2 regions of the Kribbella endophytica genome follow, and region 2 is predicted to be linked to the other one. Evidence: riboswitches for the same ligand, from Rfam matches in the RefSeq annotation. Region 2 holds a riboswitch; the other holds the start of a gene.

Region 1 (7,324 bases), 870 kb from region 2:
CCCGCCAGCATCTGCAGAACCTCGGCCTGCGCACCCCGCCCATCCCCGTCGACGCCGACGGCGTACGCGTCGACGAGCTGCACCGCAGCGGCGTACGCGCCGTACTGCTGACTCCCGCGCACCAGTTCCCCACCGGCGTCGTCCTCGACGGCGAACGCCGGCGCGAACTGATCCAGTGGGCGACCGAGACCGACGGCCTGATCGTCGAGGACGACTACGACGCCGAGCACCGCTACGACCGCCCGCCGGTCCCCGCCCTGCGCGCGATGCTCGCCGACCACGTGATCTACGCCGGCAGCGTCTCCAAGCTGCTCGCCCCCGCGCTGCGCATCGGCTGGATGGTCCCGCCACCGGCGTACCGCGACCGCCTGATCGCCGCCAAACGCCTCGCCGACCTCGGCAACGCCGCCCTGCCGCAGCTCGTCCTCGCCCACCTGATGGAGTCCGGCGACCTCGAACGCCAGCTCCGCTACGCCCGCCGCCGCCACCGCCGTCGCCGCGACGCCATGATCGATGCCATCAGCAACCACCTCCCCACCGCCACCACCCACGGCGCCGCCGCCGGCCTGCACCTCACCATCACCTTCCCCGACGCCTCCCTCGACGACGTAACCCTCGCCACGCGGGCCCTCGCCGAAGGCATCAAAACCCACCCCCTCAGCTGGCACACCCAGACTCCCCATCCCCCAGGTCTGGTCCTCGGCTACGCCGCCCGCACCCCCACAGCCATCACCGAAGCCATCGAGATCCTCGGATCCCTGGCCGCCCAGCTCTAGCCCCGCCTTCTCCCACCCGAGTCGCCGCCCACGGACAGCGCTCCTCTCCACCTCGGCGGTGCGGCAGGCCAACCCGCAGCCGCCGCGAGTCCGTCGACGCCCACCACCCACCAAGCACTCCACCGGAACGCCAGTTCCCGCCTGGAGCCGGCGCCCAGGACGCGCTGCCGGAAGGTTGATGGGTGGCGGGCGTCGGGTCCCGCAGACGACCTCCGCCATCGGGTCAGGCGTTGCTCGGTCAACGCCTCCCCATCGGGGCAGGTGTTGCTCGGTCAACGCGAGGCATCCCGCACCCCGTCGACACCCACCACTGACCAACCACCCCACCGAAGGCCGCTCCGCGCCTGGAGACGGCGGCCGGCGCCGCGTGCCGAGGTGTTGATCAGTGGTGGGCATCGGTGAATCCCCACAGGGCCGCAATGAAGACCAGTTGCTACTTGGAATCAGCAGCCGGGCCTTGTGCGGAGGAGGTTGCTGAGTGGTGGACGTCCGCACCCGCACGCCATCCGCGCCCGGCGGTACGCACTGTGTGCACGGCCCAGCCCCGGCGAACGCCGACCAGCGGCTGAACGGTGCACAACCAATCACCGCGCCGGCAGCCAGATCGAGCACCACTCCGGCGACGGCGGGTGCCGCGGGTGTGCGTGCCGTGGCGCGTGGGGGCGGGGCGTCGGGGTGGTTCGGGTCAGGTGTCTTGTGTGATGGGTTGGCGTGGGCGCGGGAGGACCAGCGGGGTGCCTGTGAGCGGGTCTGGGATGACCTCGCAGGCAAGGCCGAAGACTTGTTCTACGACCTCGGGGGTGATGACCTCGGTGGGGTTGCCGGTGGCGACGATTCGGCCGGACTTGAGGGCGATCAGGTGGTCGGCGTAGCGGCTGGCGAGGTTGAGGTCGTGGAGGACGAGGACGATCGTCTTGTGGTGCTGGTGGTTGAGGTCCTGGACCAGGTCGAGGATCTCCAGCTGGTGGGCCAGATCGAGGAACGTGGTGGGCTCGTCGAGCAGCATCGTGTCGGCGTCCTGGGCGAGGGCCAGGGCGATCCAGACACGCTGGCGTTGGCCGCCGGAGAGTTGGTCGAGGGAGCGGTTCGCCAGGTCGGCGGTGCCGGTGGCGGCGAGGGCTTCGGTGACGACCTTCTCGTCCTCCGGAGTCCACTGGCGGAACCACCGCTGGTGCGGATGGCGCCCGCGGCCGACGAGGTCGGCGACGGTGATGCCTTCGGGCGCGACCGGTTGCTGCGGGAGCAGCCCGAGCTTCGTGGCCAGTTGCCCGCCAGGGATTCGGCGTACGTCGACGTCGTCCAGGTAGACGGTCCCGCCGCGCGGCACCAGCAGGCGGGCGAGGCCGCGCAGCAGCGTGGACTTCCCGCAGGCGTTGGCGCCGACGATCACGGTGATCTTCCCCTGCGGGATGTCGACCGAGAGGTCGTGCACGACCGGCGTTCCGTCGTACGCGAGGCTGAGGTTCTCGGAGCGCAGCATGGTTATCCTCCTCGGCCGACGCGGTTGGCTCGGGCCATCAGCAGCAACAGGTAGGGCGCGCCCAGGAACGCCGTGACGACGCCGACGGGCAACGGGATCGGCGCGAACAGCTCGCGCGCCACGAGATCGGCGGCGACGACCAGCAGCGCGCCGATCGCGCCGGAGGCGAGCAGTCCGGCAGCGCGTTCGGCCAGCAACCGGCGCGCGATCTGCGGAGCGACCAGCGCCACGAAGCCGATCGGCCCAGCGGCAGCGGTCGCGAGCGCGGCGAGGCCGACGCCGATCGCGATCAGCAGACCGCGGGACAGTTCGACCCGTCCGGCGAGGGTCCGGGCGAGGTCGTCGCCGAGCTCCAGCAGGCGGAGCTGCCGCGACGCGACCACGGCGGCGGGAAGGAGGACCAGCAAGGTGATCCCGATCATCCACACCTCCGCCCAGGACCGCCCGGCGAGACTGCCGGACAGCCACATCAGCGCGCTCTTGGCGGTGTAGATGTCGGCCAGGGTCAGCAGGTACGCCGTGAGCGAGCCGATGATCGCGGTGACGCCGATCCCGACCAGCACCAGCCGATAGCCGGCAACCCCACGTTTGAAGGCGAACAGATAGATGGTGATTGCCGTTAGCAACGACCCGCCGAGCGCTCCGACCGGCAGCCAGAACGGGCTGGCGCCGAGGATCGTGATCACCACGACGGCTGCCAGGGCCGCGCCGGCGTTGATTCCGATCAGGTCGGGGCTGACCAGCGGGTTCCGCGCGAGCCGCTGGAAGATCGCACCCGATACGGCGAACGCGAACCCGACGCCGAGCCCGACGAGGACTCGGGGCAGCCGGTTGTTCACCACCACGTCGGTCATGATCAGCGAGCCGTCACCCGCGAGCGTGCTGAGGACTTGTGCGAGCGGGATCTCGTAGTCCCCGATCGTCAAGGAATAGGCGCCCACAGCAACAGCTCCCAGCAGACCAAGGAGCGTGACGACCACCCCGCCGAGATCGAGCCGGCCCGAAAGAGGACCGATCCGCACAGCCCGGCTCACAGCTCGGCCAGCCTTTGCCGGCGTACCAATGCAATGAAGAGCGGGGCTCCGACCAGCGCTGTGATGATGCCGACCTGCAGTTCGTCCGGACGGACCACCAGGCGACCGACCACGTCCGCGAGCAGCAACAACGTCGGCGCGAGGACGAGCGAGTACGGCAGGATCCAGCGGTAGTCCGCGCCGACGATCGCTCGCGCGACATGCGGTACGGCGAGGCCGACGAACCCGATCGGGCCCGCCATCGCGGTCGCCGTACCGGCCAGCAGCATGATCGCGAGTCCTGCCAGCACTCGGACAAGCCCGACTCTGGTGCCGAGGGTTGTCGCCAGTTCCTCGCCCAGTGCCAGCTGGTTCAGCGACCGGCCGAGCACCAGCGCCAACACGATGCCTACAGCAACGAACGGCAACGCCTGACCGACGATCGGCCCGGTCGCCAGCGTGAGCGACCCGACCACCCAGAACCGGAACTCGTTCAGCGTCGACAGATCGAGCAACGTCGCCGCCGACGTGACCGACCCGAGCATGGCCGACAACGCAGCCCCGGCCAATGCGAGTTTGACCGGCGTCGCCCCACCGCGCCCGAGAGCGCCGACGAGGTAGACCACGACGGTCGCCACCAGCGCGCCGCCCATCGCGAACCACACGTACCCGGTCAGGCTCGTCACCCCGAAGACCCCGATCGCCGCGACGACAGCGACCGCGGCACCGGCGTTGACGCCGAGGATCCCCGGGTCGGCCAACGCGTTGCGCGTGACGCCCTGCATCAGCGCGCCGGCCATGCCGAGCGCCGCGCCTGCCATCAGGCCGGTCGCGGTCCGCGGCAGGCGCAGGTACCGGATCACCCGATCGGTGTCGGACCCGGTGAAGTCGGCCGCCGCGAGATACACATCCCGAGGCGCGAACCATTCCGTACCGGCGAGCAACGACAACAGCACAGCCGCCAGCAGTACGACGAAGGCGACCACGAGCCCACCGGACTTCGTCAGCCCGTGGTGCAGAAGGCCCCCAGAGCCGTCGGCTCCGCGCCGGCCATCAGATCCCCGGCGAACGCCAGCGTCCCGAGGACCCTCCGTGCGATCGCCAGCTCCCGGCCGACCGGCAAATCCCGGTCGGCCGTCAGTGGTCTGCGCGGTCACTTGATCAGGTCGGGATGGATGATCTTCGCGATCAGTTCGGTCGAGTTCGCGCCGCGGACGCCGGCCGAGTGGTGCGCGAACAACCACGGGACGACCTGCTTGTTCTTGACCGCTGTCAGGTTCGCGAACGCCGGGTTCGTCATCAGCTTGTCGACGTCCGGCTGCCCTTGGGCCTCGGTCAGCGTCGCGTCGCAGCAGGCGCTGATCAGCACGTAGTCCGGGTCGGCCTTGATGAACTCCTCGACGCTGATCTTCACGTTCCGCTTCGAGGTCAGCCCCGCGAACGCGTTCACCCCACCGGCCTGCTTGATCAGCACCGTGCCGAAGTCCGGCCCACCGGACACGGTCATCCCGCCGCCCTCGAGCCCGGGCCGCACGATCGCGACCGTCGGCTTGCCGGCGCTCTTCACCTTCGCCTCGACCGCGGCGATCCGCGTCTTCTGGTCCGCGATCACCTGCTCGGCCTTGTCGCTCGCGCCGAACAGCTTGCCCAGGTCGCGCAGATCGGCGTACACGTTGTCCATCGAGACCGTCGACGGGTCGATCGCCTCGTCGCCCTTGCCGTCCGCGGTCGGGCACAGCGGGCTGAAGATCCACGTCTGGACGCCGAGGTCGGACAGCGACTTGCGGCTGCCGAAGCTGCCGTCGCTGCCGGCCGCGTTGAAGATGTCGTTGAAGCCGGACAGCACGAAGTCCGGGTTCAGGCTGAGCAGCTCCTCGCGGCTCGGCATGTTCTTGTAGTACTTGCGGTCCTGCTGCGCGGCGACGTACTCCGGCAGCGGCTCGGAGTCGAGGAACGCGGTGCCGACCAGGCGGTCGGAGATGCCCAGCGCGTGCGCCATCTCGATGGCCGGCTGGTACGCCGCGAACACCCGCTTCGGGGGTCCGTCGACGGTGACGTCGAGCCCGCAGTTCTTCACGGTCGTCGCGCTCGCGCTCGGACCTTCGTCGGCGCCGGCGGTTCCGCAGGCAGCGATCAGGGACAGGAAAACGGCAGCAAGCACTGCCTTGGGTACGACGGCCATGGCGACCGTTCCTCCAACACCTCGTGGACGGGACGCGTCGTGGCCGGTCTCCTGGCTGACGGGACGACCGCATCCGCCGAGCTGACCTTCCCAGCCCCTCCGGGCCAGTGGTCTCACACCTGGTGAACGCTCAGCGGACAATCCCGATCACAGTGGCGAGGGCCGCGCCGGTACTCCACCGGCTTCCCGAACACCACGACCGCCACACCGTAACCCACGCTGCGACTCAGTCGCAGCACGTGGTCCACGGACAGCGTCGGCAGCAGTCGGCGACGCCGCCGCAGGGCGATCGGCGGAGGCGCGTACGACGTACAGGCGACCGCCGCCGCAGGGCGATCGGCAGGCGCGTACGCCGTACAGGCGTCAGCGGGTGTAGAGCGGGGAGATCGCGAGGGCGAAGGTGACCATGTCGTCGGTCTTCACCTTGCTGCCGGGGAGCGGGACCAGGTCGGCGATCTTGTCGGTGCCGACGCGGATCGTGCCGCGGCCGGTGGCGGTGTCGACGTACCCCTCGTCGCCGAGCGGGACCGACTGCGACGTCGGCGCCTTGCGGACCGCGGCCATCGCCGCCTCGGCGTCGGGAACCCGCCGGGCGGTCGTGTAGAGCACAGAGGTCGCGGTGATCCAGCCGCAGACGACGTCGCCCGCGGGCGTCGCGCTGTCGCGGCGGGCCGTGGCCACGGTGCCCATCACCTTGGCGGCGGCGTTCGTCCCGCGGTCGCATTCCGTGCGGGTGATCAGCGGCGCTGCCTCCGGCAGACCCGCGGCCTGGCGCGCGGCCTCCTGCGCCAGTACGACGTACTTGGTCGGCGTCGCCGCCGGTCCCTCGACCTTGTAGAGATGCGTGCCCAGCAAGAACACGGCGAACTTGCTCGTCCCGTAGCCGCCCTGCCCGACGGCGATCGCCCGCGCCGGTTCGGCCTTCGTCGCGGCGTACGCCCGCTGCGCCGCGATCAGGTCGGCCTTGGTCCCCGTCAGCACCGAAACCCCGAGCCGAAGCGCCGGTCCGTCCGGATTCGTGCTCAGCCCCAACTCGCAGATGTCGAAGCTGGGCAACCCGATCTCGGCCGGCACCGGCGTCTGCGGGATCGTCACCGCCGGCGCGGCCAACGTCGTCTGCACCAGCGACTGGTCCATCCGCACGCACAACGTGTCCGCGGCCTGCGCGGTCGGCGGCACGCTCGGCGTATCCGACGGGGTCTCGCTCGGTGTCTCGGTTGGCGTCGTACTGACCGAGACCAGCGGCGGCACACTCGGCGCGGTTTCACCGCTCCCACCACCACAGCCGGCGACGGCCAGACCGGTCAAGGCAAAGACAACTACTGGACGGATACGCATGGTGACCCGACTCTAGCCGCAGCTGCTACTTCCCGACGGCGTAGCGCAGGATCGCGAGGCCCTGACCGGGCTGCTGCCGTACCTCAACCGACCTGACTTGGGCTCCTGTCCGAGGTGATCGCTTCGAGGGCTTCAGGCAGTGCCTCGACGCCATCGGCAGCGAGGAAGTGACCGGCTCCCGGGACGACTGCTGCGGAGGTCCCGAGCAGGCCGGCCAGGCGGTCGGTGTGCGCAGGCGAGACCAACGGATCCGCGTCCGACCGGATGATCGTCAGTTGGTCGACGTACGCGCTGATCCCCTCCACGTCACAGCCGTCGCCGATGAAGCCGTCCAGTTCGGGAAGCGCGGGCAGCGGGTCTACGAACCCCGAGACCAGCACGAGGGTTCCCAGGCGCCAGCCGGCCGGCAGCGACCGGAGATGCCGAAGAACCGCCAGGCACCCCAGGCTGTGCGCGACGATGATCGAGCCCTCGTCCGGGACCCCGACATCGGCGCTCACGGCTGCCGCCCACTGCACGGCGTCCGGCTCCTGCG
Region 2 (7,324 bases):
AGCCGCGGCCTTCTCGGCCGGCACCCGCGCGGGCAGCGGTCGTCGCGGTCGCTGACCTCGACAAAACCCGATGGACAAGGCCCAGGATGCCCATGGCAACCTGGGCCTTGTCCTGTTCTGAGGGGAGAACCGATGGCCGTCGTACGGACCGTGCTGGGTGACGTTGCCCCCGAGGAGCTCGGCGTCTGCAACGCTCATGACCACCTGTTCTTCCGCAGCGTCATGCTGCCGGGCCATGAACTCGACGACTACGACGCCGCCGTACAGGAGGCCACGCTGTACGCCGAGGCCGGTGGACGGACGATCGTCCAGTGGACACCGCACGGGCTGGGCCGCCGAGCCGACCTGCTGCCGCGGCTGTCCCAGGAGACAGGCGTCAAGGTGGTCGCCGCGACCGGATTGCACCGGGCCGAGCACTACGCCGAGGTGCCGGACGTCGACCTGGCTGAGCTGTTTGTCCGCGAGCTCACCGAGGGCATCGGCGACAGCGAGGTGCGCGCCGGAATGATCAAGATCGCCGGCGGCTTCCACGGACTCGACCAGCACACCACCCGGGTTCTGGACGCGGCCGCCGAGGCGCAGCGAGCGACCGGCGCGCCGATCGGCATTCACCACGAGCTGGGCACCGGAGCGGACGCCGTACTGGACCGCCTCGAAGGACACGGGGTTGCTCCGGACCGGATCGTGCTCGGCCACCTCAACCGCTTCCCCGACCACCAGGTCCACCAGGAGCTGGCGGCGCGCGGTGCGTTCCTCGCCTTCGACGGGCCGTCGCGGGCCAATCACGCCACCGACTGGCGGATGGTCGACTGCCTGGCGGCGCTCGTCGAGGCCGGGTACGCCGAGCAGCTGCTGCTCGGCGGCGACACGACGACCGCGCGGGCTCGGCTGGCGACCGGTGAGGGCCCGGGAATGCCGTACCTGTTGACGAATCTGCGCCCGCGGCTCACCCGCCGGATCAGCGAGGACGCGATCGGGCAGATCTTCGTCACCAACCCCGCGCGCGCCTTCGCTGCTGACTGGAAGTAGCGCCGTACGGCAAGTCGGCACGAACTCGTCACCGGTGACGTTCTGTTGCCGGGGGCATCCGGGCGGTACGGTTCGCAGGTGAACACCGTCGCGCAGATCTTCGTTGCCCTGGCCGGGGTCCTGCACCTGGTCTTCTTCGCACTGGAGAGCGTGCTCTTCCGCAATCCGAACGTCCAGAAGCGGTTCCTGATCAAGACCGAGGCAGAGGCCGAGGCAGCGCGGCCGTGGGCCTTCAACCAGGGGTTCTACAACCTGTTCCTGGCGGCCGGTGCGATCGGTGGTCTGATCGCCGGCGGCGACCGCGGCCACGCGATCGCGCTGTTCTCGTGCGCGTGCATGCTCGGCGCCGGGCTCGTGCTGATCGGCTCGGACCGCCGGATGGCCAAGTCCGCCGCGATCCAGGCGGTGCCGCCGATCCTCGCACTGGTGCTGGCCGCCGTTCTGTAGCCGAACGGTTGACTTCAAGGGCGCTTGAAGTCCGAGAGTACTCGGCATGACCACGACGATCGCAGCGCCCCGCCCGCCCGGAGTTCTCGCCCCGCAGTACCGTGCGCTGACCGTCGGGATGGTCGCGCTGATCACGCTCGTCGCGTTCGAGGCCCTCGCTGTGACGACCGCGATGCCGACCGTCGCGCAGTCCCTCGACGGGCTTTCGCTGTACGCGCTGGCGTTCGGCGGCCCGCTCGCGTCGGGCGTCATCGCGATGGTGGTCTCCGGCACCTGGTCCGACCTCAAGGGCCCGACGCGCCCGCTCTGGCACGGCACCGGCTGGTTCCTGGCGGGCCTGATGATCGCCGGACTCGCGCCGACCATGGAGGTCCTGGTCATCGGCCGGGTGATCCAGGGATTCGGTGGTGGGCTGCTGACCGTCGCCCTGTACGTCGTCGTCGGGCATCTCTACCCGGCCGAGCTCCGGCCGCGGGTCTTCGCCGCCTTCTCGACCGGCTGGGTCGTCCCGTCCTTGGTCGGCCCGGCGATCGCCGGGCTGATCGTCGAGCACACGAACTGGCGGATCGTCTTCCTGGCCGTACCGGTCCTGGCGGTTCCGGCGGCGCTGATCATGCGGCCCGGCCTCTCCAAGGGCGAGCGCGTGACGCGGTCGGGCAGGCTCTGGACCCGGCAGGCCTGGTACGCCGTTGGCGCCGCGATCGGCGTGGGGCTGCTGCACTACGGCGGCCAGCAGCACGGCGCTGTCCAGCTGATCCTGCTTGCGGTCGGCTTGGCCGCGGTGGTGGTGTTCGCCCCGAAGCTGCTGCCGAAGGGGACGTTCACGATCCGCGCCGGGCTTCCGGCAGTGATCGCGCTGCGCGGCCTGGTCGCGGCGGCCGGCTTCGGCGCCGAGGTGTTCCTGCCGCTGATGCTCACCCGGGAGCGAGGGCTGTCGCCGGCGTTCGCGGGACTGGCCTTGACCGTCAGCGCGCTGAGCTGGTCTGCGGCGTCCTGGTACCGGGGCCGTCCGAACCAGCCGTTCGAGCACCGGGTGTTCTTGCAGGCGGGCATGGTTTCGGTCCTGCTGGGGATCGGGGTCGCGGCTGCCACGCTGGACGACCGGGTCCCGGTCGTGGTCGGCGTCCTCGGCTGGGCGCTGGCCGGGCTGGGACTGGGGACCGTGTTCCCGACCGTGTCGGTGCTCGTCCTGGAGTACTCGACCCTCGAGCAGCAAGGTGCGAACAGCTCGGCCCTGCAGCTCAGCGACTCGTTGCTCACAGCAACGGTGCTGGCGATCGGTGGTTCGCTCTTCGCGGCGATCGAGCCGCACTCGCCGACGACGGCGTTCCTGACCGCGTTCGGCCTGCCCGCCGTACTGGCTGTCGTCGGTGTCTTCGCTGCTCGGCGGACTAGTCTTTCGAGCCGCTGACGGCGATGCTGGCGCCGAGGCCGATGATCATCAGGCCTCCGGTGCCGCCGACCAGCTCGAGGCGGCGAGGTGACCGGGCGAACCAGTCCCGGGCCGAGCCCGCGGCCACTGCCCAGACGGTGTCCGAGATCAGGGCGATCAGGATGAAGACCAGCCCGAGCAGCAGGATCTGCAGCGTCGCCGCACCGGCAGCCGGGTCGACGAACTGGGGGAGTACGGCGGCGAAGAAGACCGCGGTCTTCGCGTTGGTCACGCCGACGAGGAAGCCCTGACGCAGGACTCGGCGAGTGTTCGCCGGCCGGACTCCACCGGTCAGAGCCGTAGCCAGGGACTTGCGAGTACGGAAGGCGTGGATGCCGAGGTAGATCAGGTACGCCGCGCCGGCCAGCTTCACGACGGTCAGCGCGATCGCGCTCGCCGCGATCAGCGTTCCCAGCCCGAGGGCGACGGCGACCAGCAGGAACGCGGCGCCGACCGTGTTGCCGACCATCGTCAGCATCGCCTCCCGGCGACCGACGGCCAGGGCGCGCCCGACGATGAACAGGACGCTCGGCCCCGGGACGACGATCACGATCAGTGCGGTGACGGCGAAGGCCACCAAGTGATGAGCGGACGGCATCCCGTCAGGCTAGGCGCAGACGGCCCGGCGGACGAGGTGATCTCACCAGGTGGGGAACATCACCGCCGCGCCGGTGTCCGTTGACCTGTCACGAACCCGGCCGCTACCGTTCAAAGGTCAACCTGCGGTGCCATGAGGGAAACCGGTGAAAGACCGGTACGGCCGCGCCACTGTGAGCGAGCAGCTGCTCGTGAGTCAGGACGCTCGGGCACTCGCAGCCTTTCGATGGGGACGCGCACTTCCCCAGGAGGTCCTCACATGTCTGCTCCTGCTCGCTCGGTCGCCGTACCGGCCGTTTCGCCGCGCCTGCTCGCGGTCGCCCTGCTCACCGTCGGCCTGCTGCTGGTCCTGGCCTACTTGGTCGCCTTCGACCAGGGCGCGATCTCCCAGTCCGGGATGTACATGCACGAACTCATGCACGACGGCCGGCACCTGCTCGGCGTGCCCTGCCACTGACGTCCTGCAGTTCTCCGTACTCCCGTTCCCGACTCGCTCGGGCTGAACATCTGACAGGACCGTCATGCGTACCTTCGGAAATCTCCTGGTGCGCGGACTGATCGTCGGCCTCTTCGCCGGCCTGCTGGCCGGAACCTTCGCGTACGTGATGGGCGAACCGCACATCGACGCCGCGATCGCGATCGAGGAAGCCGGCGGCGCCGCGCACACCCACGGCGAGGAACCCGCCGCTCAAGCTCCGGCCGCCGAGGAAGAGGAACCCCTCGTCAGCCGCAACGGCCAGCGCTTCGGCCTCTTCCTGGCCACCAGCCTGTACGGCGTGGCGCTCGGCGGCATCTTCGCCGTCGGTTTCGCGCTGCTCCGCCGCCGGCTGCGCACCCCCAGCGACTCGTACGCCGCCCTCGGGCTGGCTGCCGCGGGCTTCGTCGGGATCGTGCTCGTGCCGTTCCTCAAGTACCCGCCCAACCCGCCCGCGGTCGGCGACCCGGAGACGATCACCAAGCGCACGGTCACGTACCTGCTGACGCTCGTGATCGGCCTGCTCGCGGTCTGGGCCGGCGTCGCGGCGGCCCGCTGGGCGCAGCGCTTCGGCGACGCGCCCTGGATCCGGCTGGCCGGCGGAGGTCTCGCCTTCGTGGTGACGATCGTCGCGGCGTACCTGATCCTGCCGGCGATCAACGAGGTGCCCGGGTCGTTCCCGGCGACGCTGCTGTGGCAGTTCCGGTTCGCCTCGCTCGGCACGCAGGCGGTGCTGTGGACCTTGCTGGGATTCGGTTACGCTGCGTTGGTGGATCGTAACTCCAAGGTGACCAAGGAGACCGTCGCCGCGTGACGACAACGCTGACCCTGGTCGCGCATGCGCTGACGCCTGGTCTGCGCGGGCTCGTCCTCGGTGGAGAGCCCGCGCCGGACCAGGCGAGCCTGGAGGCGGCCCGCGACCTGCGGGTCGACGCCGGTACGACGTACTGCGGGCCAGAGCCCGCCGCGATCCTGACGGCCGAGGCGATCGGCCTGCAGCCGGTCGTGGTCGGCGCACTGCGCGACCGCGAGTACGGCGACTGGACCGGCCGCGACCTGGAGGAGCTGCTGGTCACGGAGACGGCAGCGGTCTCGGCGTGGCTGGAGCGGCCCCACACGGCTCCGCCCGCCGGGGAGACGGCCAACGACCTCATCGCTCGCGTCGCCGACTGGCTGGGCGACCTGACCGAGGACCCGGGCCACGCTGAGCGCCGTACGGTCGTTGCTGTGGTCCACCCGGCCGTGGTGCGTGCGGCGGTGCTCTACGCGCTGGAGGCCCCGGCCGAATCGCTCCGGTACGTCGACGTCCGCCCGCTGGCGACCGTGGGCCTTTCCGCCCACGCCACCTCCTGGTCACTCAACTTGCACTGACAAACCGGTTCACCGCGGTTTATCGTTCGCCCAAAGCATCCCAACGCCCCAGAGGATGACGATGAGCTTCGACGAACTGCTGGACCGTGTGACCGATCTGCCGCCCGAGAAGTCCGCGCGGGAGGTCAGGGACTACTTCGACGCGCTCCCGGCGGATGCCGCGTGGGCGCTCGCGGAGAGCCGGATCCGTGAGGTCGGTGGGCTCGACGGCGTACCGGCCCAGCTGCGGTACCGCGCCAACCACCTCCGCCTGGTCGACGCGCACGAGAGGCTTCGAGCGAACCTCGACAGCGCCTCCACCGACGAGGTGATCCGGTTCAACACGCTCTCCGAGATGCTGCAGCCGGTCGGGAAGCGGCTGGACGTCGATGCCGAGGGCAACAGGATCGAGGTCCCGGTGCACCGGCAGTTCCTGCTGGTCGAGCCCGAGGGCCAGGGCCGGATGGCCGAGGTGCTCGGCGACCTGGCCGCGGCCGACCGGGTGAGCGTCCTGGTGCCCGGGATGAACAACAACCTCGACAAGGTGCGCTCGCAGATGGCGCGCGCCCAGGACCTGCAGACGGAGTCCGGGCCGGGATCGGCGACGGTGGTCTGGCTCGGGTACGACGCTCCACTCACCCTCGAAGGGGCGATGTCGAAGGAGAGCTCGATCGCGGCGGCGCGCCCGCTGGCGAAGTTCGCCGCCGGGCTCGGCACCGAGGTCAGGCCCGACGCGGACCGGATCCTGATCGGCAACAGCTACGGCGGCCAGGTGGCCGGCCAGGCGATGCTGCGTGAGGGAGTGCGCTTCGACCGGGTGATCCTGACCGGCTGCCCCGGCGTCGAGCCGGGCGTGCGCAGCGCGGCCGACTTCGTCCCGAAGGGGGTGCCGCTGTACGTCGCGCGGGCGCCCGGCGACTTCATCTCGTACGCCGAACCGCACGGCCCGGACCCGGCGTCGTTCCCCGACGCGATCCGGTTCGAGACCAACGACGGCAAGGTGCCCGTCCGCGGTCATGTGAGCTACTTCGTCCACGACAGCGAGTCGATGCGCAACATCGGCCGGATCATCCGCCGCGACCTGCGGGCGGTGACCCTGACGAGCACGACGCCGGAGGAGGAGAGCCGGGTGCTGCCAGGGGTGTCCTGGGCCGAGCCGCTGCGTCAGGCGGCGGCCAGTCCGGCCGCCGTACCGCTGGCGAAGGTGTTCGACGGCGTACGGGCGCTCGGCAAGCTCAGCACCGCGCGGCCAGAACCTGTGAACGACGGAGCCCGGGTACGGCGTGCGCCGAGCCCGGGCGTCACCAGACGACCGGAAGGACCTACCCGATGACGCTGACCGAGGCCCGCGACCTCCTTCGCGAGGAGCTGCTCGCAGTGGCGGCGGCCGCCGTACCGGGCCAGCAGGGCGTCGTCACGCACGACGTGGGCCCGGTGAACCCGCACGTGCTGGAGGACGGGGACGGGCCGCAGTCGGTCTGCCTGATCACCGTGGAGAACGGCGACCCGACGGTGATCGACCCGGAGGGCGAGGTCAAGGCGGCTGTGGCGGCGCTGACCGGTCGCGGCTGGCAGGCGGAGGTCCAGCCGGTCGAGGGCCGGCACCACCGGGCCTCGGCGACCCGCGACGGCTACGGCATCGTCGTGCACGGCTGGGACGGCGAGTGGCGGCTCACGCTCTCGGGACAGACCCCGGAGATCGTCTAGTCAGCTGGTCGCTGCACGCTCGGCAGCCGAGCGGAGCACGCAGAACTCGTTGCCGGCCGGGTCGAGCATCACCACGAAGCCCAAGCCGTTCGCTTCGCGGTGGTCGTGCTCGATCGTCGCGCCCAGGCCGACCAGCCGCTCGACCTCCTGGTCGCGCGGGATGTCCGGCTCGAGGTCGAGGTGCACCCGGTTCTTGGCGCGCTTGGGGTCGTTGTTGCGCTCGAACAGGAGCTTCACCGGCCCGGTGTCCACCGCGGCGTAGGGGTCGTCGGGGAAGTCGTCGTCCG

Evidence for each region. Region 2 has a riboswitch for cobalamin ahead of ACYVIO_RS05235 (CbtB domain-containing protein). Riboswitches for the same ligand answer to the same signal wherever they lie in the genome.
Region 1: it holds a riboswitch for cobalamin, as region 2 does, so the genes downstream of both, ACYVIO_RS09370 (ABC transporter substrate-binding protein) here and ACYVIO_RS05235 (CbtB domain-containing protein) in region 2, are expected to answer to the same signal.

Annotation. Positions count from the first base shown of each region.
Region 1 is NZ_BAAGUR010000001.1:1,960,647-1,967,970, reverse strand. It holds gene pdxR (MocR-like pyridoxine biosynthesis transcription factor PdxR) at 1-776, shown strand, start outside; gene ACYVIO_RS09385 (ABC transporter ATP-binding protein) at 1,462-2,256, opposite strand; gene ACYVIO_RS09380 (FecCD family ABC transporter permease) at 2,259-3,290, opposite strand; gene ACYVIO_RS09375 (FecCD family ABC transporter permease) at 3,287-4,255, opposite strand; gene ACYVIO_RS09370 (ABC transporter substrate-binding protein) at 4,423-5,451, opposite strand; cobalamin riboswitch at 5,476-5,664, opposite strand; gene ACYVIO_RS09365 (hypothetical protein) at 5,815-6,789, opposite strand; gene ACYVIO_RS09360 (RBBP9/YdeN family alpha/beta hydrolase) at 6,873-7,324, opposite strand, start outside.
Region 2 is NZ_BAAGUR010000001.1:1,088,246-1,095,569, reverse strand. It holds gene ACYVIO_RS05260 (DEAD/DEAH box helicase) at 1-55, shown strand, start outside; gene ACYVIO_RS05255 (phosphotriesterase family protein) at 133-1,029, shown strand; gene ACYVIO_RS05250 (DUF1304 domain-containing protein) at 1,108-1,476, shown strand; gene ACYVIO_RS05245 (MFS transporter) at 1,523-2,887, shown strand; gene ACYVIO_RS05240 (LysE family translocator) at 2,868-3,506, opposite strand; cobalamin riboswitch at 3,597-3,733, shown strand; gene ACYVIO_RS05235 (CbtB domain-containing protein) at 3,765-3,962, shown strand; gene ACYVIO_RS05230 (CbtA family protein) at 4,027-4,794, shown strand; gene ACYVIO_RS05225 (histidine phosphatase family protein) at 4,791-5,351, shown strand; gene ACYVIO_RS05220 (alpha/beta hydrolase) at 5,413-6,663, shown strand; gene ACYVIO_RS05215 (hypothetical protein) at 6,660-7,037, shown strand; gene ACYVIO_RS05210 (VOC family protein) at 7,038-7,324, opposite strand, start outside.